DNA from 2 places in the Cryptosporangium japonicum genome. Region 2 is predicted to be linked to the other one. Evidence: riboswitches for the same ligand, from Rfam matches in the RefSeq annotation. Region 2 holds a riboswitch; the other holds the start of a gene.

Region 1 (14,687 bases), on a different contig from region 2:
ATGCCGTTCATCCCGTGGATGTACGCCTCCCCCAGTTGCCCGCCGTGCGGGTTCGTCGGGAGCGCGCCGTCGAGCCCGAGCGCCCCGCCGGCGACGAACCCGGCGGCCTCGCCGCGTCCGCAGAAGCCGAGTTCCTCCAGTTGCACCAGCACGAACGGCGTGAAGTGGTCGTAGAGCACGGCGACGTCCACGTCGGACGGACCCAGCCCGGCCTGCCCCCACAGCTGGCGCGCCACCGTCCCCAGTTCCGGCAGCCGGGTCAGGTCGTCGCGGTAGTAGCTGGTCATCAGGTACTCGTCGTCGCCGCTGCCCTGGGCCGCGCCGGCGATGCGCACCGGCTTGCGCCGGAGATCACGGGCACGCTCGGCCGACGTCACGACCAGCGCCACCCCGCCGTCGCTCTCCTGGCAGCAGTCGAAGAGCCGCAGCGGCTCGCAGATCCACCGCGACGCCTGGTGCTGCTCCAGCGTGATCGGGCGCTGGTAGAACCAGGCCGCCGGGTTCGTCGCCGCGTGGGCGCGCATCGTCACCGCCACCCGGCCCAGGTCCTCGGACGTGGCGCCGTACGTGTGCAGGTAGCGCTGCGCGAACATCGCGACCCAGCTGGCCGGCGTGCCGAGCCCGAACGGGTACGACCAGCCGGCGTCGACACCGCTGGTCGTCGGTGCGACGGCGAGGTTCGCCTGCACCTGGCCGAACCGGTGCCCCGAGCGTTCGTTGAACGCCCGGTAACAGACCACCGTCGACGCGACGCCGGTCGCCACCGCCATCGCGGCCTGCTGCACGGTGGCGCAGGCGGCGCCGCCCCCGTAATGGATCCGGCTGAAGAACGTCAGCTCCGGGATGCCCACCTCGCGGGCGACCGCGATCTCGGTGTTGTTGTCCTGGGTGAAGCTCACCAGCCCGTCCACGTCGGCGGGGGTCAGCCCGGCGTCGTCGAGGGCGGCCCGCACGGCCTGGGCGGCGAGTTTGAGTTCGCTGCGCCCGGAGTCCTTGGAGAAGTCGGTGGCGCCGATCCCCACCAGCGCGGCCCGGCCGGACAGACTCACAGCGTCACCCTCACGGTTCCGCGGACGTGGTCACCACGACTCACCCGGCCGACCACCGCCACCGTGAGCTCCGTCCCCTCGGACGACGTCACCGAGCCCGAGAACGTCAGCTGGTCGTACGCGTAACAGGGCACGCCGAGCCGGATCTTCACCCCGCCCACCCGCGCCGACGGGCCCGCCCAGTCGGTGACGTAGCGCTGCACCAGGCCGGTCGTGGTCAGGATGTTGAGGAAGATGTCCTGGGAGCCGCGCGCCACCGCGAGGTCACGGTCGTGGTGCACCTCCTGGAAGTCGCGCGTCGCTATCGCGGTGCTGACGATGAACGTCGGTGTCACGTCGAGAACCAGCGGAGGTAGCTCCGTCATCGAACCCTCCAGGCGGGCAAAGTCAGCGAATCATCGATGCGTTGCCACACCACCGCGACGGGCGTGCCGATTTCCGGCGGCCCGTCCAGCACCTCGCCGAGGATGCGCACCCCCTCCTCCAGCTCCACCAGCGCGACGACGTACGGCGTCGGCCGCCCGGGAACCGGCGGGTGGTGGTGCACGACGTAGCTGAACACCGTGCCGCGCCCGGACGCGACGAGGTAGCCGGTGAACTCCGAGCCGCACGACCGGCAGAACGGCCCGGGCGGGTGACGCAGCGTTCCGCACTTCTCGCACCGCTGGATGCGGAGCTCACCGGCCGCGGTGCCCTCCCAGAAGAACGCGGTGTCCGTGCTGACCACCGGGCGCAGCACGGCCGGCGGCGGAGGTGCCGGGCGGAACTTCAGCACCCGCCACGCCATCTCGGCGACCGGCTCGTCGCCGGCGTACCAGGTGTTGTGCGTCGTCACGAACCAGCCTTCGCCGAGCGCGGTCTGCTTCGGACCGGTGACCTCACCCAGCCGGGAGCGCACCGTCAGCTGTTCGCCGGGGCGTAGGTAGCGGTGGTAGGTCTGGTCGCAGTCGGTGGCGACGATCGAGGGGTAGCCGGCCTCGGTGAGCACCCCGAGCATCAGCCAGAGCGGGTCGTCGGCGTCGCGTACCCGCCCCAGGCCCGGCATCGTCCAGACCTGGATCATCGCCGGCGGCACGACGACGCCGGGGTGACCGGCCGCGCGCGCCGCGTCCTCGTCGACGTAGATCGGGTTCGGGTCACCCAGCGCGTCGAGCCAGGCGTGCATCACCGGCTCGTTCACCGGGTCGCGGGCGACGAACGGCGCGCTCTCGCCGCGGGCCCGGATCTTCTCCGCGGCTTCGAGGATGTCGGTCATCGGGGCACCCTCTCCAGGCCCAGGCCCGCGGTGGCGATGAGCTCGCGCTGGATCTCGTCGACGCCGCCGCCGAACGTCAGCACGGTGTTGCGTTTGCGGTGGACGTCGAGCCAGCGCAGCAGCGCGGCGGTCTCCGGGTCGGCCGGGTCGCCGTGGCGGGACACGACGTCCTCCAGCAGCGGCCCGGCCCACTGGGCGGCCTGGGCGGCGAACACTTTCGACGCGGACGCGTCGGCGATCTCCCCCGAGCCGCCGGCCGCCGCGGCCACCTGCCAGTTGAGCAGCTCGTTGGCGCGCTGGAACGCGTGCACCCGGCCGAGGGAGCGGCGTACGTCGGGGCGGTCGAGCAGCGGCGTGCCGTCCGGGTCGGTACGGGTGGACGCCCAGGAGCGCACCCGGTCGAGCAGGCCGCCGAGCCGCCCGGCCGGGCCGAGCATCACCCGCTCGTGGTTGAGCTGGGTGGTGATCAGCCGCCAGCCGCGGTTCTCCTCGCCGACACGCATCGTGACCGGCACCCGCACGTCGCGGTAGTACGTGGCGTTGACGTGGTGCGCGCCGTCGGACGTGATGATCGGCGTCCACGAGTAGCCGGGGTCGCGGGTGTCGACGATGAGGATCGAGATGCCGCGGTGTTTCGGCGCGTCCGGATCGGTGCGGCAGGCCAGCCAGACGTAATCGGCGTCGTGCCCGCCGGTGGTGAAGATCTTCTGCCCGTTGACGACGTAGTCGGCGCCGTCGCGGACCGCTCGCGTGCGCAGCGACGCCAGGTCCGTGCCGGCTTCGGGCTCGGTGTAGCCGATCGCGAAGTGGACGTCGCCGCGCAGGATGCCGGGCAGGAACTTCGCCTTCTGGTCCTCGGTGCCGAAGCGCTGCAACGTCGGGCCGACGGTCTCCAGCGTCACCGACGGCAGCGGCACGTCGGCGCGGGTGGCCTCGTTGACGAACAGCTGCTGTTCGACCGGGCCGAGGCCCCGCCCGCCGTACTCGGTGGGCCAGCCGAGCCCGAGCCACCCGTCGCGGCCCAGGCGGCGGATCAGGTCCCGGTACTCGGGGCCGTGCCGGTCGACGAGCATCGCGCTCCGCTCGGCGGGCGAGAGCACACCGGCGAAGTACGCGCGCATCTCGTCGCGCAGCGCCCGCTGTTCCGGCGTCAGATCGATCAGCACTTCTCGCCCCCCAGGTACCGCGCGCCGAGCCGGTCGAGCGTGTCCGACGGGCCCCCGACGAGCCGCGCGAGGTCGCTCGCCGCGGCCGAGAACCGGTGCAGCGCGTAGTCCCGGTCGAGGCCGAGACCGCCGTGCAGGTGGTGACAGGTGCCGATCGCCGCGGGCAGCTCGGTCGCCACCCAGTACGCGGCCACCTCGGCGTCGGTGCCCGGATCGAGGTCGTGCTGCAGCCGCCAGACCGTGGACTGCGCCAGCAGGTGGAGCGTGCGCGAGGCCAGGTAGACGTCGGCGATCTGCTGGGCGACCGCCTGGAACGTGGCCAGCGGACGCCCGAACTGGTGCCGGGCGGCCACGTGCGCCACGGTCAGCTCCAGCGCACCGGCGAGGAGCCCGTCCGCGTAGCTGACCGCGGCCGCCAGCGCCAGCCGGTACAGGTCACGCACCGCGTCGGCCCCGCCGACCACGGCTTCGGCCGGCACCGCGTCGAACGCCACCCGGTACGGCGCGTTCGGCCCGGCGCCCGGTACCCGGGAGACGTCCACGCCCGGCGAGGAGAGGTTCACCAGCAGCAGCGCCGGGCCGGCCACCGGCACCAGCACGTACTCGGCCGCGTCGGCGTCCGGGACCCCCACCTTGACCCCCGAGACCGAGCGGCCGTCGGCCACCGTGCGGGGCTCGGCCGGGAACGGCGCCGAGGGTTCGTGCAACGCCGCGGTGATCACGGTGCCGTCGTCGACGACGCGCCGGAGCAGCTGCTCGGCCGCACCGCACCGGGCCAGCGTCAGCGCGCCGACGCCGAGCGTCGCGTAGAACGGGGTGGAGGCCGCCCGGCGCCCGAGCTCGGTGAGGACGGCCGCGGCTCCGGCGGGCCCGAGATCGTCGCCGCCGACGCCGGAGGGTAACGAGAGTTCGACGAGCCCGGCGTCGACGAGCGCGTCCCACAGTCCGTCGCCGGCGGAGCGCTCGACCACCAGCGCGGCCAGCTCCGCGGCGTCACGCAGCGGTGGTTCGGCAGTGAAGTCCACCACCGGATACTAGAACAGGTTCTATCCATGCGTCGCGGCGTTCCGCGGTGAAGAGAACGGTTTCTCCACTGTCACGAAGGGACGATCGTGCGTTACGGGAACGTGACGGACCCCCGACACTAGAACGTGTGACTCCTGGCTCGGGGTATTCTGTGCGGGTATCGCTGAGACCCAGGGAGAACCCGATGGCCGGACCATCTCGTGCGCGCGGTGGCGGGCCGAGCGTCCTCAACACGCTCAACGCACTCACCGAGGACGACCTCGGCTCGGCCGCGCAGCGCGACCGGCGCAAGCGGATGCTCGACGCCACGATCGCGCTGGCCACCAAGGGCGGCTACGAGGCCGTGCAGATGCGCGCGGTCGCCGAGAACGCCGACGTCGCGCTGGGCACGCTCTACCGGTACTTCCCCTCGAAGAACCACCTGTTGGTCACCGGCCTCGCCCGGGAGTTCGAGAACGCCCAGGAGCGGCTCGACCGCATCGACATCCCCGGGGAGACGCCCAGCGAGCGGGTGCTGTTCGTGCTCGGGCGGGTCACCCGCAAGCTGCAGCGTTACCCGCAGCTCACCGAGGCGATGACGCGCGCGTTCATGTTCGCCGACGCCAGCGTGTCGGCCGAGGTCGACACCGTGGCCCGGTTGATGGAGCGGATGTTCGGGCAGGCCATCCACGAGGAGCCGAACGCCGAGGACCTGGCCATCGCCCGGGTGATCGGCGACGTGTGGCTCTCCAACCTGGTCGCCTGGGTCACCCGGCGGGCCTCGGTCAGCGACGTCGCGGCCCGCCTCGAACTCACCGTGCACCTCCTCCTGGACAACGTCAGCGAGCGGAGCGCAACGTCAGCACCGTGATCTCGCTCGGCGCGAAGATGCGGAACGGCGGGCCCCAGAAACCGGTGCCCCCGCTGGTGTAGAGCTGCGTACGCTCGCCGTGCCGCGACAGGCCACGCACCACCGGCTGGTCGAGCCGCACGAGGAAGTTGAACGGCCACATCTGGCCGCCGTGCGTGTGCCCCGACACCTGCAGGTCGATGCCGGCCTCGGCGGCGTGCCGGATGAACTTCGGCTGGTGGGCCAGGAGCAGCACCGGCAACTCCTCGTCGGCGCCGTCCAGCGCCGCCGCGAGGTCGGTGCGGTGGCCGGGCAGCCCCGAGGACTTCGCGGTGACGTCGTCGACGCCGGCGACCACCAGCCGGTCGCCGCCGCGCTCCACCACCACGTGCCGGTTGTGCAGCGAGTTCCAGCCCAGGTCGGTCATCCGGTCGAGCCAGCCCTGGGCCTCGTTGAAGTACTCGTGGTTGCCGGTGACGTACACCTTGGCCAGGGTGGCGTTCAGCGTGCCGAGCGGCGCGGCCTGCTCCGCGCGCTGGTCGGGCGTGCCGTCGGCGATGTCACCGGCGTGCGCGATGACGTCCGCGTCGAGCGTGTTCACCAGCTCCGCGGTCTTGCGTGACCACTCCGCCCGGTCGATCGGGCCGTAGTGGGTGTCGGCGATCAGCACCACGCGGGTGCCGTCCAGCCCGGCGCCCAGGCGCGGCAGCGTGACGTCGACCTCGCGGACGCGGGAGACACGCATCGCCTCGTAGTGCCCCCAGGCCAGCAGCACGGCGCTCACGACGAGCGTGAACACCGCGGCGATCCGGGGCGCGTCGTCGACCCCGCCCAGCCCCAGCGCGAGCCGCAGCACGGTGCCGATCAACGACCAGACGAACAGCACCCAGACGACGCCGAGCAGCGTGTCGCCGATCCGCGCGGCCCGGTCGTCGTGGCGGCCGTGGCCACGCATCATCGAGACCGGCAGCCCGACGAAGCCGGCCAGGAACACCAGCGACCCGACCAGCACGACGGCGAGCGGCCAGTCGTTGGCCGGGCCGAGCAGCGTCCACCACGGCACGCCGAAGAGCAGCAGCGAGATGACGACGACGACGCCGAGGAACGCGGAGGGGCGCCGGCCGCGCTCCGGGGTGGGTGCCGGGGCGGCGTCGGCGACGCGGGGAGAGGGCTCGGCCACGACGTACTCCTGTTCGACGGTGCGTACTAGCGGAGCGACGGCTCCGTTAATGCCAACGGCACGCTACTCCCGGTGATTCCGCCAACCCGGCGTAACCCGCACCGGCGCCCTAGCCGCCCTCGCTCTCGACGCGGTAGCGACGGACCGCCGGAATGGCCGCCGCGATCCCGATCGCGCCGAGCACGCACGCCACGCCCCCGAACGCGGCACTCGCCGCCGGCCCGACCACCGCCGCCACCGCTCCCGCGCGGGCATTACCGAGCTGCGGCCCGCCCGCCCCGACCACGAAGTCGACGCCGCCGATGCGGCCCCGTAGCGCGTCGGGCGTGGTCAGCTGCAGGATCGAACCGCGGAGCACCACCGTCACGACGTCCGCCGCGCCGGCGACCACCAGACACACCACCCCGAGCCCGAGCGCCGGGCTCACCCCGAGACCGACCATCGCCGCTCCCCAGGCCCCGACCGCCACCAGCATCGCCGCCCCCTGGTGCCGGATCCGGCCCAGCGGGCCGGACAGCACGCCCGCCACCAGACCACCCAGACCGATCGCCGCGTAGAGCAGCGCCGCGGTCGCCTCCCCACCGCCGAACCGGGCGTCGGCCAGCGCCGGGAACAACGCCGCGGGCATCGCCAGCACCATCGCGTTCAGATCGGCGAGCAGGCTGCCGGCGACCAGCGGCCCGACCAGCGCGCTGACCTGCCACCCGAGGTGGGTGAGCGCGGCCGCGGCCGGGATCAGGGCCGGCGGCAGGAGGCGCGGCGCGAACGTACGCCGGGCCGGCGCGTCCACCGCCGAGAGACCCGACTGCGCCGCGGCCAGCAGGTAGAGCAGCCAGAGCTGCCGCAGGTCGAGCACGGCCTGGACGGCGAGCAGCGCCGCCACCAGCGTCAGGCCCAGGCTGGTGGCCAGCACCAGCCGCCGCCGGTCGACGGCGTCGGCGATCGAGCCGCCCAGCAGCCCGAGAGCGAGCGTCGGCACCATCGTGGCCAGGCCGATCGCGCCGACCGCGAACGACGACCCGGTGATGCCCCAGACCTGGATCGCCAGCGCCACCCCGGTCATCCCGGTGCCGATGGCCGACACCAGATGGCCACCCCAGACCCTCCGGAACTCGGGTGAGGTCCGGAGTGGACGGGTATCGGCCAGCAGGTGACCCACGACCGGGAAGCTAGCCCCGACCTACGACAGAAATAGTCGTCGACACGGTGTAGACATTCGCGCTACCGTCGACGGCAACCCCGTCGAGGAGGTAGCGATGCCGACCACCACCGAAACCACGACCGCCGCCTGGCGCACGGCCGGGGAGCGCGGTGACGCCGAGGCGGCCACCGCCTGCCTGGCGGAGAACGCCGTCGCGATCTCCCCGCTCACCGCCGCCTTCCGCTTCGAAGGCCGCGAACAGGTGCGTCAGATGCTCGTCGCCGCCATGCAGGTCTTCGACGACATCCGTTACCACACCGAGGTCGGCGACGAGCGCACCCGGTCGCTGTTCCTCACCGGCCGCGCCGGAAAGGAACCGTTCGAGGAGGCGCAGCTACTGCGCTTCGACGACGAGGGCCGCGTCGTCGAGCTGACCCTGTTCGGCCGCCCGCTGCCCGCGCTCACGCAGGTGATGAGCACGATCGGGCCGGCGCTGGTCCGGGCCCAGGGGCGCCCGGGGCTGGCCCGCGTCATCCGGGCCGCGACCGTGCCGCTGCACGCGATGACGCGCCTCGGCGAGCGGACCCTGGTGCCGCTGGCCGACCCGAACCGCGGTCACTGAAGGCGCGCCAGCATCACCGACGTCAGCCGCCGCGCGGCCGAGGCGGCGCCGTCGACGTCGCCCGACGCGATCGCCGCGGCGAGCACCCGCTGGGTCGCCAGATCGGCGGCCTCCGGTGCGGACAACTCGCGCGTGACCTCGGGGTTCCGGTTCATCGCGAGCACCAGGCTGTTGTACGACAGCTGGTAGGCGAGGTTGTCCCCGGCGACGATGATCAACCGCCAGAACTGCTCGTACCGCTCGGCCAGCACGACCGGGTCGGTCACCCCGACCGACCCGGTGACGAACCCCTCGATCTCGGCGGCCGCGCCCGCCGTGGCGCGCGTGGCCGCCAGCCGGGCCGCGTCCACGCCGATCGCGAGCCGCATCTCCAGCGCCGAGCGCAGGATCAGCTCGTCGGGCAGCTCCAACTCGCCGAGCAGTTCCAGCCCGGCGGACACCCGCCAGTCCAGCACCCGGGTGGCGCCGCCGTGGCTCACCTCGACCAGGCGGGCCTGCTGCAGCCGCCGGATCGCCTCGCGCAGCCCGTGGCGCGCCACCCCGAACTCCTCGGCCAGCGCCCGCTCACCGGGCAGGGCCGATCCGGCCGCCAGCGATCCGGCCAGGATCGCGTTACGCAACTGCCGGTACACCGCGTCGGAGACGGCCGTGCGCGCGATCGGGCTGAAGGTCACGTCACCGACTTTACGGGCGGCGCCCATCCCGGCCCGCGCAGCAGGTGGCCCACCCGGTCGCGCCAGCACGACGCGTCCCGCACGGCGCGGGCGATCTTCCCGTACTCCCCGAACGCCACCCGGATCGGGTTGTACGTGCCGATGTTCGTGGTCAGGCCGTAGATCACCCGCTCACCCTCCGGCTCGAACGTGCCGAACAGCCGGTCCCAGACGATCAGAATGCCGCCGTAGTTGCGGTCGAGGTACACCTGCTGCGTGCCGTGGTGCACACGGTGGTGGGACGGGGTGTTGAACACCGCCTCGTACCAGCGCGGCATCCGATCGATGCGTTCGGTGTGGAGGAAAAATTGATATATCAGATTCACCGACAGCTGGAAGAAAATCATCCAGGGCGGGATGCCGATCGCCGCCAGCGGCAACCAGAACGGCAGCGCGGTGAACGGCGTCCAGGGCTGGCGGAGCGCGGTGGAGAGGTTGTAGCGCCGGCTGGAGTGGTGCACCACGTGCGAGGCCCAGAGGATGCGCACCTCGTGGTGCGACCGGTGGTACCAGTAGTAGGCCAGGTCGTCGGCGACGAACAACAGCACCCACGTCCAGATCGACGTCGGGTCGAGCCGTACCGGGGTGAGCGCGTACACCCCGGCCAGCGCCGCGAGCGTCACGATCTTCCAGAACGCTTCCACGACGAGGAACCCGAGCCCCATCGAGAGGCTCGTCACCGTGTCCCACGCGGTGTAGCCGAGCTCGCTCTCGTCGCTCAGGAATCGGTAGGAGGCGATCTCCAGCGCTACGAACAGCACAAAAACCGGTACGGCGAACACGAGCACGTATTCGGTCATGCCGCGCAGCCTACGTGGATTGGTCCACTGGTTCAACCAGTCGCTCGATCGCCGTGATCAGCAGGTCCAGGCCGAACTCGAAGTCGGCCTCGGGGTCGTGCGCCAGCAACGCCGACGCGGACGCCACGACGTGCGGGAACCGCGCCGGGTCCACGCGGGCCATGCCGGGCCCCTCGGACACCCGGTCGATCAGCTGCCCGAGCCAGAGCGCCTGCAGCTGCGACCCCACCGCGTACGCCATCAGCGTGTGCACGATGCGCACCGCGGTGGCGCCCCGGAACCCCGCCTCCGCCGCCAGCGCGAGCGACCGCTCGGCCAGCCGCGACGCCGCGGTGCTGTCGATCGAGTGGGTCAGCACCACGCGCATCGCGTGCGGGTACTCGTGGGCCGCCGTCCGGAACGCGCGCACCAGCGCCCGGGCCTCCGCCCGCCAGTCGCCGGTTCCCGACGGCACCGTGTCGAGCCCCGCGACGACGTACTCGGCCACGCCTTCCAGCAGCGCGGCCTTGTTCGACACGTGGTTGTACAACGACATCACCGCGACGCCGAGCTCGGCCGCCACCGCGCGCATCGAGAGCGCGTCCACGCCGTGCCGCTCGATCAGCTCGACCGCGGCGTGCACGATCCGCTCCCGGGTGAGCACCAGCCGCACCACCGGCTCCGGACCGCGGCGCGCGGCGTTCACGTCAGCCGCACCGGCAGCTCGTCGTAGCCCCGCAGGGTACGGGTGGGACGACGCCGGGCCGGGCCGGCCGGCCGCACGTCCGGATAGCGTTCGAAGAGCCGGCGGAGCGCCTCCTCACCCTCGATGCGGGCGAGCGAGGCACCCAGGCAGTAGTGGACGCCGCTGGAGAACGCGAGGTGCTCCCGGGCGTTCGCGCGGTGCACGTCGAAGCGCTCCGGGTCGTCGAAGACCGCGGGGTCCCGGTTGGCGCCGCCGATCAGGATCGACAGGAACGTGCCTTTGCGCACCGGAACGCCCGCGACCTCGGTGTCGCGCAGCGCCCGCCGGGCCGTGTTCTGCACCGGCGACTCGTAGCGCAGGATCTCCTCGACCGCGTTGCTCCACTCCAGGCCGTCGAGCTGGTCGCGGTGGGACATCAGCAGCGCCGCGCCGTTGCCGATCAGGTTGACCGTCGTCTCGAACCCGGCGGCGAGCAGCAGGCCCGCGATGGCCAGCAGCTCGTTCTCGTCGAGATCGTTGTCGTCGTGGATGAGGCGGCTGATCAGGTCGTCGCCGGGGTCGGAACGCAGCCGGGCGAAGTGGCCGGACATCCAGTCGTTGAGCGCACGGATCGCGTGGTCCACCCGGCGGTACTCGCGGTAGGAGAGTCCGATGTCGAGCACCGGCGCGGCCGTGCTCCCCCAGGTGACGAACTGCGCGCGCATGTCGGCCGGCACGCCGAGGATCTCGGCGATGATCGTCACCGGCAGCATGCTCGCGTAGTTGCTGATCAGGTCGGTCTCCGGGTCGACCCGGTCGAGCAGCTCGTCGGCGAGCTCACCGACCCGCCCGCGCAGCGACGCCATCGCGCGCGCGGTGAAGACGCGGGAGACCAGCCGGCGGTAACGGGTGTGGACCGGCGGATCGACCGCGAGCATCGACGGCGGCGTCACCGGGCCGATCGTCCGCTGCGGGCGGGTCATCACCCAGCGGGCGGCCGGCGGGAGGGCGTCCGGATCGGAGACGACGCCGAACGCGTCACTGCGCAGCGCCGCCTCGGCGATGCGGTGGTGGGCGGTCGCGGCCAGGAACGACCCGCGCACGATCGGCGCGCGGTCGCGGATCCGGGTGTAGAGCGGGAACGGGTCGTCCCGGGTGGAGCGGTCGGAGAACAGCCGCGCCTGCAGGTCACCCTGCTTGCGGGCACGGTTCATCGCCAGCCGGGCGACGCCGTGCCGCGTCGACCAGGAGCCGGCGGCGAGCAGCTCGGCGTGCAGGCGGTTCGGGCGCTCTCGGGTCTCCATCGAGCCTCCAGACGTACGACGTACGTCTTACGTACACCGTACGTCGCCTAGCCGTCAACGTGAATCACCGTTAACATCTCGGCCCATGGAGCTCACCGAGGCCCGAACCCGATTCGCCGAACTACGCCAGTGGACCGAGGGGGTCCGACCCGAGGAACTCGACGAGATCTGGGCCGCGTTACCGACCGCCCGCGTCGACGACGTCCTCGGGGCGTGGAAGGGCGCCGACTTCGCCACCGGGCACCCGCTGCACCAGGGCCTGGCCGACGCCCGCTGGTACGGCAAGACGTTCGTCAGCGCCTCCGACGCCAAACCGCTGATCTGCCGGGACGAGAACGGCGCGCTCTTCTCCGACCTCGCGCTCGGTCGCGGCGGTGAGGCCTCGCTCTGGGCGGTCGAGTTCCGCGGCGAGGTCACCGCGACGATGGTGTACGACGCCCAGCCGGTGTTCGACCACTTCAAATGGGTCGACGACCGCACGCTGATGGGGATCATGAACGGCAAGTCGCCGCTGATCTTCCACGCGGGCCACCACTACTACTTCCTGTTGGAACGCGTATAGTCCGGCCCTAGGTCATGAGTGTCAGCGTCAAGCCCCGGCTCGCTGGCCGGCAACCCTCCACGGTTCGCGGTGGGGTGCCCCGGGTGAAGACCTGGCCCGACCGCGGTCCTCGCGGCGGGCAAGCGCGGACCTCCTGACCGGGGTCCCCTGTGCCAGGAGCGACGCCTCGTGCTGACCCGTGCCCGCCCCGCCGTGACCGCCGGACCGGCCCCCGACCTGACCGTGCTCGGGGGTGACCTGCCGGTCGTGCTCTCCGACGGCACGCTCACCGACCACGTCAACCTCGACTACGCCGCGACCGCGCCCTGCCTGTCCGCGGCCGCCGACGCCGTGAACTCGATCCTGCCCTGGTACGCCAGCGTGCACCGGGGCGCGGGCGCGGCGTCGCAGCGCTGCACGCTCGCCTACGAGCGGGCGCGCCAGACGATCGGCGACTTCGTCGGCGCCCGCCCGGACGACCACGTGATCTTCACCCGCAACACCACCGACGCGCTGAACCTGCTGGCCCGGGCGCTGCCGACCGGCACCACCGTCGTCGGCTGGGCCGGTGAGCACCACGCGAACCTGCTGCCCTGGCGCGGCACCGTGTCGCTGCCCGTGCCACGCAGCGCGGCCGAGGCGATTGCCGCACTCCAAGCCGCGCTGGAGGCCCACTCCGGCCGGAACGTGCTGGTCACCGTCACCGGGGCCTCGAACGTCACCGGCGAGGTGTGGCCGCTGGCCGCGCTGACCGAGGTGGCGCACCGGCACGGCGCGCGCATCGCCGTCGACGCCGCCCAGCTCGCGCCGCACCGGGCGGTGTCACTGGCCGCCGACGGCATCGACTACCTCGCGCTGTCCGGGCACAAGCTCTACGCGCCGTTCGGCGCCGGCGTGCTGGCCGGACGGGCCGACTGGCTCGACGCCGCGGATCCGTACCTGGCCGGCGGCGGCGCCACCGCCTACGTCGCCCCGGTGACCGACGGTGACCTGATCGGGTACGCCGTGGACTGGAACTCCGGGCCCGCCCGCCACGAGGCCGGAACCCCGAACCTGCTCGGCGCGGTGGCGCTCGCCGCGGTCGGCGCGGCGCTCGGCGCCGCCGACCGGGACGCGCTCGCCGCCGCCGAGAACGCCCTGGTGGAGCGGTTGCGTGCCGGGCTGGCGACGCTGCCGGGCGTCGAGGAGCTACGGACGTTCCCCGACGGCCACGACCGTGTCGGCATCGTGAGCTTCGCGGTGGCGGGCGTGGCGGCCGCGGACGTGTCCGCGCACCTCGCCACCCGCCACGGGATCGGGGTGCGCGACGGCCTGTTCTGTGCCCACCCGCTCACCGAGCGTCTGCTGGCCGACGCCTCCGCCCGCGCCGGCGCCGATCTCGGCCCCACCGCGGTACGCGCCAGCGTCGGGCTCGGCAGCACGCCGGAGCACGTCGACCGGCTGCTGGCCGGGATCGCCGAACTGACCGGCTGAACATCCACGTTTCACGGGATATCCACCGGGTCGCTGGCGCGTACCCGATAGTGTTCGCGGATGTTCGTTGTGACCCTCACTTACGTCGCTGACATCTCCGAAGTGGATGCCGAGGAAGAAGCCCACCTCGCCTGGCTCGACAGCCAGTTCGCCGACGGGGTGTTCGTCGCCTCCGGCCGGCGGGTGCCACGCCACGGCGGCGTGATCTTCGCCGACAACGTCGACCGCGAAGAGCTCAACCGGCGCCTCTCCCTCGACCCCTACGCCGAGAAGTGCCTGGCCGACTACACCGTCATCGAGTTCGACCCCACGCGGGTCGCGCCCGGCTTCGAGAAGTTACGCTCCGACACCGCGTCCCCGGGTGCCGGTGTGGCCGGCGTCCCGCCCCGCTCCGCCGTTCCGGCCGAGTCCCCCACCGCCGAGGCCTGAGCCACGTCTCGCGCCGCGCCCACCGCGCGGCGCGAGCACGCGGATCAGGTCGGTACCGGCCGGGCGTCGAGCGCGAGGCCCGGCTCGAAGGCGCCGATGATCAGGGTGTCGGCGCAGTAGTCGGGCGAGACGAAAATCTTCCGCGCGCCGCTGAAACCGTCGTAGGCGAAGAGGTACACCCGCACCGCGGCGTCGGGGTGCTCACGCAGCAGCGTCGGCAGGTCGGTCGACGGGTCGACGCCGCACCGCTCGAGCTCACCCGGCGGCACCCGGCCGAGACACATCCGGACGTACCGGTAGCTCTGCCGCTGCAGCCGCGGGAGCCACGTCACCGACGTCGGCAGCTCGATCAGCGACACCGGCGAGCCCGAGGCGTCCACCTCGTGCGGTAACCGCAACTGGGCCCACACCTGCAGGTCGAGCGCGTGCCGCCGGCCGGTGTTCACGATCTTGATCCGCGGCATGTCGTGGTCGGTGCCGGTCCACGCCGTCTCC
Region 2 (14,687 bases):
CCGGCCAGCAGCGGCCGCAGACCGGCGTAGACGCCCTCGATGTCGTCGTGGGTGATCGGGCGTTCGAGCACCGCGTTGACGTGTTCGAGGATGTAGTCGATGTCGACGCTGGACGCGGCCGGGTGGGCGCGGTCGAGGTCCCAGTCGGTGTCGGTGGTGCCGATGATCCAGTGCCCGCCCCACGGGATGACGAACAGCACCGACTTCTCGGTGCGCAGGATGAGCCCGACGTCGCCGGAGATCACCGAGCGCGGCACCACGAGGTGCACGCCCTTGCTCGCGCGCACCCGCAGGCCGGGACGCTCGTGCAGCATCTCCGACAGGTCGTCGCTCCAGACGCCGGTGGCCGCCACGACCGTGCGGGCGCGGACCTCGAACTCCTCGTCGCTCTCCAGGTCACGCACCCGCACGCCGACCACCTCGCGGGCGTTGCGCAGCAGGTCGACCACGCGCGTGCTGGTGGCCGTGACCGCACCGTAGGACGCCGCGGTGCGCGCCAGCGTCAGCACGAAGCGGGCGTCGTCGACGTGGCCGTCGTAGTAGCGGATCGCGCCGACCAGCGCGTCCCGGCGCAGGCTCGGGAACAGCCTTCTTGCTGACGTGCGGGAGAGGTGTTTGTGGCGCGGCAGGCCTCGGGCCGTGCCCAGGATCGAGCCCAGCGTGTCGTAGAGCGCCACGCCGGCCCCGTAGTAGAGCCGCTGCCAGCCGTGGTGGTTGAGCGGCAGCAGGAACGGGGTCGGGCGCACCAGGTGCGGCGCGAGCGTCGTCAGCAGCCGGCCGCGCTCCTCGAGCGCCTCCCGCACCAGGCTGAAGTTGAGCTGCTCCAGGTAGCGCAGGCCGCCGTGGATGAGCTTGCTGGACCGGCTGGACGTGCCGGCCGCGAAGTCGCGCGCCTCGACCAGCGCCACCGAGAGGCCACGGCTCGCCGCGTCGAGCGCGGCACCGGCGCCGGTGACTCCCCCGCCGATGACGACGACGTCGAACGTCTCCGTGCGTAGCCGCGCGAGTGCGTCGGCGCGCTGCTGCGGACCGAGCTGGCTGGCGGCGAAACGGGACACCTGCGGATCACGACTCACCTGTCCACGGTACGTCGCGTTCGCCTCCGGCCGCCGCTCGGACCAGGCATGTCGGCCCCTACCGATACGGTGCGCGCATGCAGCCCAACGTGCCCGCTCCGCGTCCGGCCGGTGGTGTCCCCCGCTGGGTGGCCCCCACGCTGGTCACGCTGGCCGGGTTGAGTGCCGTCGGGGTCACGGCCGTGGTCGCGCCGTTCGTCTGGGTCGCGCACGAGATCTTGGTCATCGGTGGTTACCGGGTGCCCGGCGCGTTCTGGCCGGGGCTGAGCGTGCTCGTCGCGTTGGGCGCCGGTGCGCCGGCCGCGCTGGCCTGGCTCCTGGTGAAACGGCCGGTGCTCCGCGCGGTCGCCCGGCTCTGGGCCCTCGCCGCGTGCTGCGCGGCGCTGCTCGGGCTCGTGCGGGTGGTGCCCTGGTCGGCCGGCGACGCGGTGGCCGACGCGCTGGCGGGTGTCGTCGCGCTCCTCCTCGCGTTCGCGCTCCGGCGGTGGCCGTCCGCGCCCGTGGCGTCGCCGGCGCGGGGTCCTCGGGTGGGTACGGCCGTCGCGGTCGCGTGCGGGCTGGTCGTCCTGCTGCCCTGGTGGTGGGTCGGTGCGCTCGGTGGCCCGCTCGACGTGGCGGCGGCCGCGCTGGCCGCGTTCGGGCTCGGTGTGCTGGTGTCCCGTCTGCGGCGCACCGGGCCGCTCCGGGTGCCGGTGGGCGGCCCGGTCGCCGGGCTGGTGCTCGACGCGCTGGTGCTCGCGGTGCCGCTCACGCTGCTGGCCGGCGCGTTCGGCGCGCCCGGCACCCAGCTGTTGCTGCTCGGCGTGCTGCCGGCCGTCTGCGTGGCGCTGGCGTGTGCCGACCCGGCCCGCCGGTGGCCCGGTGCGTTGCTCGTCGCAGTGGCGGCGTTCGGTCCGCTGGCTTTCGTCGACGCCGAGGAGATCACGCTCCTGCTGGTGCCGAGCGACGTACCGCAGTGGGCCGCGATCGGTACCGGCATCTCCGCGTGGTTGGCCCTGGTCACCGGTGCGGTGGTCGCGCTCGTGCTGGCCATCGCGGCCCGCCGGGCCACCCGTCCCGGCCACGCCACGCGTCCCACCGAGCCGGCCGGGCCCGAAACGCCGCCCGGGGACGAAGCCCCGGCCCCGGACGAAGCGCGGAATGCGGATGACGCGCCGGATGGGGACGAAGGAGCGGAATCGCCGGGGCGGTCGGGCGGGCGGCGTGGGCGGGTGCTCGCCGGGGCGCTGATCGGGGTGCTGGTGGTCTCGTCGGGGCTGCTGTGGCTCGGCCCCGGGCAGGACGGCTTCCACGGCGACCGGCTCTTCGTCGTCCTGAAGAACCAGGCCGGAACCACCTCGGTGGGCAACTCCACCACCGACCTCACCGCCCGGCGCACGGCCGTCTACCGCCTCCTGGTGGACCACGCCCGCCGCACCCAGGCGTCGCTGCTCTCGGCGCTCCGGAAAGTCGGCGCCGACCCGACGTCGTATTACCTGGTCAACGCGGTCGAGGTCGACGACACCCCGCTCGTGCGGGCCGTGCTCGCCACCCGGGACGACGTGGCCTCGGTGCAGCCGAACCCCGAGCTCCGCCCGATCCCGGAGGCGGCCACCGCCGGCTCCCCCGACACCCGCACGCTCACCGGCACACCGGCCAACCTCGAGACGATCAAGGCACCGCAGGCCTGGCGCGAGGGCACCGACGGCCGCGGCATCGTCGTCGGCTTCTCCGACAGCGGCGTCGACGCACGCCACGAGGCACTGCGTGCGACTTACCGGGGCGGCGCCGACAGCTGGCACGACCCGTGGAACCACACCACCACGCCCACCGACCCGAACGGCCACGGCACCCACACCGCGGGCAGCGCGGTCGGCAAGAACGTCGGGGTGGCGCCGGGCGCCACCTGGATCGGGTGCGCCAACCTGGCCCGCCCGCTCGGCAACCCCGGCCTCTACCTGGACTGTCTGCAGTTCATGCTGGCCCCGTTCCGGGACGGGGGCAACCCGTTCACCGACGGCGATCCGGCCCGCGCGGCCGACGTGCTCAGCAACTCGTGGGGCTGCCCCGACGTGGAGGGGTGCGGCGCCGGCACGCTCGAACCGGCGGTCGACGCGCTGCGCGACGCGGGCATCTTCGTGGTGGCCGCAGCCGGCAACGAGGGCGCGCGGTGCCGTTCGATCACCGACCCGATCGGCCGGTACGACTCGGTGTTCACGGTCGGGGCGGTGGACGACAAGAGGGTGATCGCCGACTTCTCCAGCCGCGGCCCGGTGCCCGGTGACGCGGAGTCCAAGCCCGATCTGATGGCACCGGGCGTGGACGTGCTGTCGGCGTGGCCCGGGGGCGGGTACTCGCGGCTGTCCGGCACGTCGATGGCCACCCCGCAGGTCGCCGGGGTGGTCGCGCTGGTCTGGCAGGCCGCGCCGTCGCTGCGTGGCGACATCGTGCGTACCGCCGCACTGCTGCGCGCCAGCGCCGAGGACGCGACGCTGGGCACCGCCTCGACGTGCGGCGGCAGCGCGCGCAACGTCATCGGCGCCGGCACCGTCGACGCCGCCGCCGCGGTCACCCTGGCCCGCCAGGGCGAAGCCGCCCGCCCCCGCTGACCGACGGGTTCTCGGGCCTACGACGGGTTCCCGGGGTAGAACTCCCGGCCGTAGGCCCGGAAACCCGCCGTAGGCACGGAAGGCCCGGGAACATGCGAAAGGGCGGGCCCGGGAAACCCGGGCCCGCCCTCTACGTGGTGCGGGTGAGAGCAGGACTCAGAAGTCCATGCCGCCCATGCCACCGCTCGGGTCGCCGGCCGGGGCCGCGGCCTTCTCCGGCTTGTCCGCCACCACCGCGTTGGTGGTGAGGAACAGACCGGCGATCGAAGCGGCGTTCTGCAGCGCGGAGCGGGTGACCTTGGTGGGGTCGATGATGCCCGCGCCGACCAGGTCGACGTACTCGCCGGTGGCGGCGTTCAGGCCGTGGCCCGACGGAAGGTTGCGCACCTTCTCCGCCACGACGCCACCCTCGAGACCGGCGTTCACCGCGATCTGCTTGAGCGGAGCCTCGAGCGCGACCTTCACGATGTTCGCGCCGGTCGCCTCGTCGCCCGAGAGGTCCAGCTTCTCGAACGCGACGGTGGACGCCTGGAGCAGAGCGACGCCACCACCGGCGACGATGCCCTCCTCGACGGCGGCCTTGGCGTTGCGCACCGCGTCCTCGATGCGGTGCTTGCGCTCCTTGAGCTCGACCTCGGTGGCCGCGCCGACCTTGATGACGGCCACGCCGCCGGCCAGCTTGGCGAGGCGCTCCTGGAGCTTCTCGCGGTCGTAGTCCGAGTCGGAGTTCTCGATCTCGGCCCGGATGGTGTTCTTCCGGCCCTCGATCTGCTCCGCGTCGCCCGAACCGTCGACGATCGTGGTCTCGTCCTTGGTGACGACGATCTTGCGGGCGGTGCCCAGCAGGTCGACCGTGGTGTTCTCGAGCTTGAGGCCGATCGTCTCGCTGATGACGGTGCCACCGGTGAGGATGGCCATGTCGTTCAGCATCGCCTTGCGGCGGTCACCGAAGCCCGGCGCCTTGATGGCGACCGACTTGAAGGTGCCCCGGATCTTGTTGACGATCAGGGTGGCGAGGGCCTCGCCCTCCACGTCCTCGGCGATGATCGCGAGCGGCTTGCCGCCCTGCATGACCTTCTCCAGCAGCGGGAGCAGGTCCTTCACCGTCGAGATCTTGCCCTCGACGAACAGGATGTACGGGTCGTCGAGGACGGCCTCCATCCGCTCGGTGTCGGTGGCGAAGTACGGCGAGATGTAGCCCTTGTCGAAGCGCATGCCCTCGGTGAGCTCCAGCTCGAGCCCGAAGGTGTTGCTCTCCTCGACGGTGATGACGCCTTCCTTGCCGGCCTTGTCCATCGCCTCGGCGATGATCTCGCCGACCGAGGTGTCAGCCGCGGAGATGGAGGCCGTGGAAGCGATCTGCTCCTTGGTCTCGATCTCCTTCGACGCGTTGCCCAGAGCCTCGGAAACCGCCGCGACGGCCGCCTCGATGCCCTTCTTCAGCGCGATCGGGTTCGCACCAGCGGCCACGTTGCGCAGACCCTCACGGACCAGCGCCTGGGCCAGAACGGTCGCGGTGGTCGTGCCGTCACCCGCGACGTCGTCCGTCTTCTTGGCGACTTCCTTGACCAGCTCGGCGCCGATCTTCTCCCACGGGTCCTCGAGCTCGATCTCCTTGGCGATCGACACACCATCGTTCGTGATGGTCGGCGCGCCCCACTTCTTCTCGAGCACGACGTTGCGGCCCTTGGGACCGAGCGTCACCCGCACAGCGTCGGCGAGCTGGTTCATGCCCCGCTCGAGGCCGCGGCGAGCCTCCTCGTCGAACGCGATCAACTTGGCCATTCGGTGATGTCCTCCGATGGTGTCGGACCCCCGGATGCCGCGCAGGACAACCGGAGACTGCACGGTCGGAACGGTGCCCGCGACGGACGACCCCCCACTGCGCCGGCACGGACCGACGCGCCGGGAGCCTCACCTCTCCGACCTTGGCACTCAAGACTACCGAGTGCCAATCTCCTGTTTAGCACTCGACCCAGGCGAGTGCAAGCAAACGTGGAGGGTCCCACCGGCGGCCGCCGGGCGCGCACGCTCCCCTCGGCGAGGAGCGGCCGGGAATCCGAACAACCGTCGGAATTCAAGAATTGACCGGAAGGAATAGCGCCGGCCCGCTCAACAAAACAGACGAGGCCCGTTCCGGTCGCACCCACCGGAACGGGCCTCGCTGAAGTCTGGAACTAGGACGCGACGACCGTGACTCGTTCAGCCTGCGGACCCTTCGGACCCTGAGTCACTTCGAAGTCGACTCGCTGGCCGTCTTCGAGAGACTTGTACCCGTCCATCATGATCGCCGAGTAATGGACGAAGACATCAGCGCCGCCGTCGACAGCGATGAAGCCATACCCCTTCTCGGAGTTGAACCACTTGACAGTGCCCTGCGCCACTGTGCACTTCCCTCACTTGCTGGTGCCCACGAAACGCACTCCTTGACCATGCGCTCCGGGTCTTCGTCCAAGAGCCCCGCACTGCAGATCGCACGAACACTGGCAAGAACTACGACCGGTCAGGACGGTACCGGACCTCTAGGCAGTACGAAAGTGACGCTCAGAAAAGGGTAGTTCCACCAAGGAACTTTTTGCTCTCGCGCACTTATCGGCGCCGAAACCAGGAGAACCACCAGCCTCACTGGTCTGAGTAAGAGCTATCCCCGGTTATACCGGTCAGCGTTTCCGACCCCACTAATCAGTTCTACTACCTACCGCGTTATTCGTACCGCTTTATGCAATTTTATTGCGAGTTTCGCGGAACGAAGACCACTCTCTCAAGTTCCAGACGGACGAACGACCCCGTACTTGAGGCACGGGGTCGTTCGGGACGTCCGGATTCAGCCGAGCAGACCGGCTTCACGCGCTCCGCGCAGCGACGGCGCGATCCGGTGGGTGGGGCCGACCCGGCCCTCGACCGCGTCGGCGGTCTTCAGGCCCTCGCCGGTGTTGAAGATGACGGTCTCGGCGTCCGGGTCGAGCTCTCCCGACTCCACCAGCTTCTTCAGCACCGCGACCGTGACGCCACCCGCGGTCTCCCCGAAGATGCCGGTCGTCTCGGCGAGCAGCCGGATGCCGTCGCGGATGTCGTCGTCGCCGACCGCGGCGATCGAGCCACCGGTACGGCGCACCGCGTCGAGCACGTAGGGCCCGTCGGCCGGGTTGCCGATGTTCAGCGACTTCGCGATGCCGGTCGGCTTCACCGGGCGGACGACGTCGTGGCCCTCGGCGAACGCGGTGTAGACCGGCGAGCAGCCGGCCGACTGCGCGCCGAAGACCGTCCAGTCCCGGGAAGCGACGATGCCGGCCTTCACCAACTCGCCGAACGCCTTGTCGATCTTGGTGAGCAGCGAACCGGATGCGATCGGGACCACGACCTGCGCCGGGAGACGCCACCCGAGCTGCTCGGCCACCTCGTAGCCGAGCGTCTTGGAGCCCTCGGCGTAGTACGGCCGCACGTTCTGGTTGACGAACGCGGTCGACTCGAACGCGTCGTCCTCCTGCAGTTCGCTGGTCAGGCGGTTGACGTCGTCGTAGCTGCCGTCGACGGCGACCAGGCGGGGGTTGTACACCGCGGAGGCGAGGATCTTGCTGGGCTCCAGGTCGGCCGGGATGAACACGGTGGCCTGCCAGCCGACGCGGGCGGCGTGCGCGGCCACCGAGTTGGCCAGGTTCCCGGTGGAGGCACAGGCCACCGAGCTGTAGCCCAGGCCCTTCGCGGCGGTGAGCGCCAGCGAGACCACCCGGTCCTTGAACGAGTGGGTGGGGTTCGCGGAGTCGTCCTTGACCCAGAGCGGGGCGTTCAGGCCGATCGCGGCGGCCAGCCGGTCGGCGCGGACCAGCGGCGTCAGACCCGGGTTGAGCGAAACCCGGTCGTCGGCGTTCTGGCCGACGGGAAGGAGCGGCGCGTAGCGCCAGATGTTCTGCGGACCCGCCTCGATCTGTTCCCGGGTCACCGACGCGAGCGCGTCGGCGTCGTAACCGACCTCCAGCGGGCCGAAACACTCGGCACAGGCGTGGATGGCGATGAGCGGGAACTCCGCACCGCAGTTCCGGCAGCGCAGCACGCGAGCGGGGCTGGTGGTGTCCTGGGCAGCAAGCAGCGACGTCATGGCGAGGCCATCCTCATCTCTCCCGGTTCAACCGGGACGGAGTTGGCACCTGTCGCATCTACCTCGCTGTGCGCGATTCGCTGGATGCGATGGTTGCCGGGGCTTCACCGGGCCGTATCCCTCTGCCCCTCTGGATGAGTTCCTATGAAGTTGTGACGCCCAGTTTACGGCGCCCGCCCAGCGAGCCAAATCGATTCCGCACACTCGGTGGGAGTTACCTGGCTCACTGTGCGGGCGCCATGACTCAGTGGAACATTCCCCTCCGTTGCGTCAGGATCTGCAGGTGCTCGTGGAGCCACTGCTCCCAGTTGAGCTGTTCGGCGCCCGCGTACTGCACGGTGAACCGGTTGTAGGCGTCGCTGCCGGACGTCAGGAAGCCGCCGCGCTTGTCCAGCTCCAGCAGCACGTCCATCGACTGCGGGCCGGAGATGAACGTGACCTCGAGCTCGTTGATCGAACCGGCGTACTGGTGCGCCGGGTAGTACTCGATCTCCTGGTAGAACGGCAGCCGCGACCCGTAGAGCGTGCCCCGCTCCAGGTCGGCGCCCTTGAACTGGAAACCGAGCCGGCTGAACGCGTCGAGCAGGCGGGCCTGCGCCGGCAGCGGGTTGACCTGGATCGGGTCCATGTCGCCCTTGTCCAGCGAACCGGCCAGCTCCAGCTCGGTGCGCACGCCGAGCTGCATGCCGTGCAGCGGGTACCCGTTGACCGTGGTCACCGGCGTCTCCCACGGCACGGCGAGCTCGAACGGAACCGCGTGCCGAGCGCCCGGCTGCAGGCTGAACCGGTGCCCGAGGTGCAGGCGCTGGAACGGCAGCATCGTGTTGTACTCGTAGTCGTCCCCGCCGGCGGACTCACCCTCCACCTCGACCTTGGCGACCAGTTCGAGTTCCACCCGGTCGACGACCATCTCGACGTTGCCGCCACTGATCCGCACCTCGCCGCGGAGCACGTCGCCCGGCCGGGTGTGCGGAGAGGCGAGCACGGTATCGACGGACGCGCCGCCGCCGAACATCGCCGAGAGCTTTTTGAACATCACACGATCCTTTGGGTGCGAAGGTGGTCTGCTGCATGGTCGCAGTCCGCGCCCCGCAAAGGGGCGGACTCGTCAGGGATGCGACTACCGGATGCCGATCAACTGACGATGTCTTTCCGGAGAAAGCGCCACCAGGCCAGGGCGAGAAAGACGGTTGTGTACGCCACGGCCGAAACCGTGCCCTTCACCATGTCCTCGGCCTCGATCGGTGAGGAAAGCAGCGACAGCCACGCCGTTCCGTAACGGGTCGGAAGCAGCGCGCGAAGATCTCCGAGCGCGGTGACCGCTTCCAGAATATTCGAGATGATCCAGAGCATCACCGCGCCGCCGACCGCACCCAATGGCGCATCGGTTCGCACCGAGAGGTAGAACGCGAGTCCGGCTACGGGCAGCAACGTGATTGCGATATAGACGACCGCGAGAACGATGCGGCCGAGCGCTTCGACCGCCGGGATGTCGACGCCGAGCTGGGTACGCAGCGGCCCCCAGCCGAACGCGAGCGTCCCGGCGATCATCGCCACCGTCGGCAGCAACGCGAGCGCGAACCCGCTGTAGGCCAGGCCGACGCTCAGCTTCTGACGGAGCAGCCGGCCCCGCGGAACCGGCGACGCCAGCAGGTAACGCAGCGTCCCCCAGCTCGCCTCGCTGGCCACCGTGTCGCCGCAGAACAGCGCGACCACCACCAGCAGCAGGAAGCTCGACGCCACGAAGATCGAGAACAGCGTGAAGTTCGCGCCGCTCGAGGTGGCCAGGTCGGCGAGGCTGTTGCCCTCCTGCGCCGAGTCGGGGTCGTCGGGCACGCCGATCTTGAACGCCGCCACCAGGATCAGCGGCAGCACGACCAGGAACCCGAGCGCGATCTGGGTGCGGCGGCGGGTGAGCTGACGTGCGAACTCGGCGCCGAACCGCAGCGTCCGTCCTGGCCGGTGAATTGCCGAGGTCATCGTTGCTCTCCCACGAGCTCCAGGAACACGTCTTCCAGCCGACGCCTGGCCACCAGCCGTTCGACGCCGACCCCGGCTCCGACCAGCTCGCGGACGACGTCGCTGCGCTCGGCGCCGGCCAGCTCGACGACCAGGCCGGCACCGTTCGGGTGCACCACCTCGACGCCGGGCATCGCACGCAGGGCGGCCACCGCCGCGTCCTGGTCACCGGCGGCGACCTCCACCAGCACCGACCGCCCTTCGCCGACGATCTCCCCGACCGGACCGGCGGCGACACCGGTGCCCTTGCTGACCACGACGACGTGCGAGCACACCTGCTCCACCTCGGCCAGCAGGTGCGAGGAGACCAGCACGGCCCGCCCGTCGGTGGCGTAGCGGGAGAGCACCGCACGCATCTCGGCGATCTGCGGCGGGTCGAGCCCGTTCGTCGGCTCGTCGAGCACCAGCAGGTCGGGCAGGCCGAGCATGGCCTGCGCGATCGCCAGCCGCTGCCGCATGCCCTGGCTGTACGTCTTCACCTTGCGGTGCACGGCCGCGCCGAGGCCGGCGATCTCGAGTGCCTCCTCGAGGTGGGCCGACTCGGCCGGACGGCCGGTGGCCTGCCAGTAGCGGTGCAGGTTGTCCAGGCCGGAGAGGTGCGGAAGCAGGCCGGGGCCCTCCACGAACGCTCCGATCCGCGACAGCACCGGCGCGCCGGGCAGGATCCGGTGACCGAACACCAGGATCTCGCCGCCGGAGGGCCGGATCAGCCCCATCAACATGCGCAGGGTCGTGGTCTTGCCCGCGCCGTTGGGGCCGAGCAGGCCGACGACCTGACCGGGTTCGACCGTGAACGACAGGTCCCGGACGGCCAGGTAGCCGTCGCCGTAGGCCTTGCGCAGGCCCCGCACCACCAGCGGCGACGAAGCCGCGTCCGGGTCGACCGAGACGTCGAGCCGCCGACGCCGGGCCCGGACGACGAACACCGCGACGACGACGCCGAGCACGACCGCGCCCAGCAGCCCGACCAGCACCCACGTCCACAGCCCGGTCGAGCTCGCGACCGGCACCGGCGCCACCGCGGGCAGGTGCAGGCTGTTGGCCTGCACGGCCACCTGGTAGACGGCCGGCGCGACCGGGCCGGCGTAGGCCTGGTCGGCGGTGGCGATCACCAGGCGGACGCTGTGCCCGGACTCGAACCGGTGCCCGATCATCGGCAGCGAGACCGTGACCAGCGGCGCGGAGTCGATCGTCCGCGGCAGCCCGGTCAGGCGGACCGCGGCCACCGCACCGCCGGGCAGCGTGGCGCGCCCGTCCGCGTCGACGTCGTAGAGCTTGACGAACAGCACGGCCTCACCGGTCGGCGACGCCGCCGCCAGCCGCACCGTCGGCGCGCCCGCGACGTCGACCGCGCGCTCCAGCTCGACGCCGCTGTACGAGGCGAACTGGCCCGGCACGTCGATGCCCGCGCTGGCGAAACTGCTGGTCAGGGCGCCGAAACCGGGGAGCGTCGAGACGCCGGCCGGTGTGCCGTCCGGCGGGTTCGCGATCGGCTGCGGGCTGATGCCGCTCACCCGGACGCGGTAGTCCGGCTCCACCGCCGAGTACGAATCCAGCGTGTAGACCCGGGTGGTCGGCCGGGTGTCCCGGACGCTGATCGCGCCCGCGGTGGTGTAGCTGAACTCGTCCGACGGCGCCGGGCCGCGGCCGTCGAGGTAGTGACGCAGCCAGGACAGTTCCAGCTCGTTGACGCGCTCGGACTCCCGCGTCGACGCGCTCGAGTCGTGCCCACCGGCGTACCAGGCCACCCGGACCGGTGTGCCGTTGGCCGCGATGCCACGCGCGTTGGCGTCGGCCTCGGAGAGCGGGAACAGCGTGTCCTGCTGGCCCTGGACCAGCAGCGTCGGAGCCTTGATCCGGTTCAGCACCGTCGACGGGCTGGAGCGGCGCAGCCGCTCGATGATCGCGGGAGTGGAGCGGCCGGTGGTGGCGACCTGCAGGTACTCGCGGCAGAGGGAAGGCTCGAAGCGACCGCACTGCACCAGCTCGCCGGCCTTCGACACGTCGACGGTCGTCGGGTCGATCGAACCGTTCGCGTCCGGCCGGGCGCCGAGCAGCGCGGCCAGGTCGCCGACGCTGCTGACGCCGCCGCCGCTCGCGCTGCCGAAGAACAGCCCGGCCCAGGAGCGCTTGAAGACGCCGTCCGCCGGGCCGGCGCCGGTGGCCTCCGGGAAGAACGAGTTCGCCAGGTCGTTCCAGGTGATCCGCGGGACGATCGTGTCCACCCGCTGGTCGTAACCGGCCAGCAGGAGGCTCAGCGCGCCGCCGTACGAACCGCCGATCGCCGCCACCCGGGGGTCACCGGACGCGTCCTGGCGGACGTCGTCACGCTGAGCGAGCCGGTCGATGAGCGCCCTGGCGTCGTTGACCTCGTAGTCGGGGCTGTCCAGCGAGATCGTGCCGCCGGAACGCCCGAACCCGCGTGCGCTCCAGGTCTGCACCACGTATCCCTGGCCGGCCAGCCGGCGAGCGTCCGCGGCCACGCTGCTCTTGCTGCCGCCGAAGCCGTGCGCGAGCAGAATCGCCGGCGCCGGATGCGACGCGGTGGCGCTCTCCGGGACGTAGATCGTGGTGTCGAGCGTGATGGGCTCGGTGCGCGCCGGCCCCGACCGCACGGTGACCATCGCGTCGGTCGAGCGCACGGGCTCTCCGGACGGCCAGCGGATCCACACGACGAGCGCGGCGAGGGCACCGATCACGACGAGCGTCGTCACGACGCGCCGCGTGGTGACGACCGCACGCCACCCGGACCGCGCCGGCCCCGGCATCCCACGCGGGGTGGTGTCCCCCGAAGCAGTTTCCACAGCCACACAGTAGGTCCGCGTTCCGGATAGCCGCCTTCTTCCTCAGCCCCGACTCAGCGGTTCGTTTGCCAGACGACGCAGACTTAGAAGGTGACTTCTGAAGCTCCCTCCCTGACCTTGACCGCGAGCCTGCGGTCAGCTGTGCTCGACGCGCGGCGCGGGGTGGTGCGGCTCCATCCGGAAGTGCTCGCCGCCCTCGACCTCAACCCGGGTGATCCGGTGCTGCTGCGCAGCGCGGAGCGCACGTCGGCCGGCATCGCGGCGGTCGGCGACGCGGCGCGCGGGCTGCTGCTCGCCGACGACCTGACGATGGGCAACCTGCGGATCCGGGACGGCGCGCCGGTCGACGTCAGCGCCGCGCCGATCCAGGCGGCACGCACGATCACGGTGTCCGGCGACGCCACCGTGGTGGCCGCCGTCTCGCCGGAGATGCTCCGGCTGGCGTTGCTGAGCAAGGTGGTCACCAGCGGGGACGACGTGTCGCTGCTGCCGCAGGACCTCGACCCGGCGCACCCGCACCGGCCGCTGGTCGAGAGCGCGCGGCGCAGCCTGTCCAACGCGGTCGGCAGCGGCTGGACCGCGGCGCTGCTCACGGTCGTCACCGCCGAGCCGGAGACGGCCGCGCTGATCACACCGGACACGATCGTCACCTGGTCCGAGTCGTCCGGTGGTGGGGTCTGGGGCTCCCGCGGCGCCACCGGCGTCCGGGTCGGCGGACCCACCGCGTCTCCGCGCGCGACCGGCACCCCGGGTTTCGCCGGGACGTTCTCGCCCGGCGTGTCGGGCGCGGCGGGCGCCGCCGCTCCCGCCGCCGCCAAGGCGCGCTCGCGGGACGTCGACAACAGCATGGAGCAGGTGTTCGCCGAGCCCGGAGCGGCGACCGACGAGGAACCGCGGCCGGCGGAGGACCTGATCGGTCTGAAGACGCAGGCCGCCCACCTGACCGAGCTGTTCGACCTCGCGTTCCACCACGGCGAGGTCCTGGAGCGCCTCGGGACCACCGTGCAGCTCGGCGTCCTGGTCACCGGGCCGCCCGGGGCCGGGAAGTCGACGCTCGTGCGGTCGGTCGCGCAGGCCACCGGCGCCACCGTGCTCCGGATCTGGTGCCCGGGACTGGCCGCGGTGGCCCCGGACGCCGCCGCCAACGTGCTGCGCCAGGCCGCCACCCGGGCCGAGCAGCAGCAGCCGACGGTGCTGCTGCTCAACGACGTCGAGGCGCTCGCGCCGCGCACCGACCCGCCGCCGATCGCCACCGTGCTCGTCCAGCTGATCGCCCGGTTGGTCGGCGACGGCAAGACGGCCGTGGTGTGCACCACCAGCCGCCCCGAGGACGTCGACGCCGGCCTGCGTCGCCCCGGCGTGCTCGACCACGAGCTCCGGGTACCGATGCCCGACGCGACCGAACGCCGTGACCTGCTGGCGCTGTTCACACGCAACCTGCCGGTCGCCGACGACGTCTCGCTCGACGACGTGGCCGCACGCACGCCCGGGTTCGTCGCCGCCGACCTGGGGACGCTCGTGCGTGAAGCGGGCGTCCGCGCGGCGATGCGCCAGCGGGACGCCGAGACCCCGGAGATCGCCAAGGCCGACCTGGACGCCGCCGCCCAGTCGGTGCGGCCCACGTCGATGGCCGAATCCACGCTCGAAGTGGCCTCGCTGAGCCTCGACGACGTCGGGGACATGAAAGAGGTCAAGGAGGCGCTGACCGAGTCGGTGCTCTGGCCGCTGCGGTACCCGGACACGTTCACCCGGCTGGGCGTCGACCCGCCGCGCGGGGTGCTGCTCTACGGCCCCCCGGGGTGCGGCAAGACCTTCCTGGTGCGGGCGCTCGCCGGCACCGGGCAGGCGAACGTGCTCGCGGTGAAGGGCGCCGAGCTGCTCACCAAGTGGGTCGGTGAGAGCGAACGGTCGGTGCGCGAGCTGTTCCGGCGCGCGCGCGAAGCCGCGCCGACGCTGGTGTTCCTCGACGAGGTGGACGCGCTGGCCCCGGTGCGCGGACAGTCCACCGACGGCGGCACCACCGACCGGGTGGTGGCCGCGCTGCTCACCGAGCTCGACGGCGTCGAAGGGCTGCGCAACGTCGTGGTGGTCGGCGCGACGAACC

The links. A riboswitch is a leader RNA that binds a small molecule or an ion and turns the genes downstream of it on or off. The one in region 2 is predicted to bind S-adenosylmethionine.
Region 1: another riboswitch for S-adenosylmethionine. It lies ahead of ABD437_RS33090 (aminotransferase class V-fold PLP-dependent enzyme); the one in region 2 lies ahead of thrC (threonine synthase).

The regions. Positions count from the first base shown of each region.
Region 1 is NZ_BAAAGX010000028.1:312,616-327,302, forward strand. It holds gene ABD437_RS33020 (lipid-transfer protein) at 1-1,049, opposite strand, end outside; gene ABD437_RS33025 (MaoC family dehydratase) at 1,046-1,414, opposite strand; gene ABD437_RS33030 (bifunctional MaoC family dehydratase N-terminal/OB-fold nucleic acid binding domain-containing protein) at 1,411-2,304, opposite strand; gene ABD437_RS33035 (acyl-CoA dehydrogenase family protein) at 2,301-3,470, opposite strand; gene ABD437_RS33040 (acyl-CoA dehydrogenase family protein) at 3,464-4,495, opposite strand; gene kstR (cholesterol catabolism transcriptional regulator KstR) at 4,681-5,346, shown strand; gene ABD437_RS33050 (metallophosphoesterase) at 5,315-6,505, opposite strand; gene ABD437_RS33055 (MFS transporter) at 6,615-7,664, opposite strand; gene ABD437_RS33060 (nuclear transport factor 2 family protein) at 7,762-8,268, shown strand; gene ABD437_RS33065 (FadR/GntR family transcriptional regulator) at 8,262-8,942, opposite strand; gene ABD437_RS33070 (sterol desaturase family protein) at 8,939-9,781, opposite strand; gene ABD437_RS33075 (TetR/AcrR family transcriptional regulator) at 9,792-10,466, opposite strand; gene ABD437_RS33080 (cytochrome P450) at 10,463-11,749, opposite strand; gene ABD437_RS33085 (DUF4334 domain-containing protein) at 11,835-12,311, shown strand; SAM riboswitch class IV at 12,322-12,442, shown strand; gene ABD437_RS33090 (aminotransferase class V-fold PLP-dependent enzyme) at 12,504-13,763, shown strand; gene ABD437_RS33095 (YciI family protein) at 13,824-14,192, shown strand; gene ABD437_RS33100 (hypothetical protein) at 14,237-14,687, opposite strand, start outside.
Region 2 is NZ_BAAAGX010000029.1:15,088-29,774, reverse strand. It holds gene ABD437_RS33355 (glycerol-3-phosphate dehydrogenase/oxidase) at 1-1,058, opposite strand, end outside; gene ABD437_RS33350 (S8 family serine peptidase) at 1,154-3,664, shown strand; gene groL (chaperonin GroEL) at 3,821-5,449, opposite strand; gene ABD437_RS33340 (cold-shock protein) at 5,842-6,048, opposite strand; gene thrC (threonine synthase) at 6,489-7,760, opposite strand; SAM riboswitch class I at 7,771-7,901, opposite strand; gene ABD437_RS33330 (sporulation protein) at 8,005-8,796, opposite strand; gene ABD437_RS33325 (ABC transporter permease) at 8,895-9,740, opposite strand; gene ABD437_RS33320 (CocE/NonD family hydrolase) at 9,737-12,547, opposite strand; gene ABD437_RS33315 (AAA family ATPase) at 12,674-14,687, shown strand, end outside.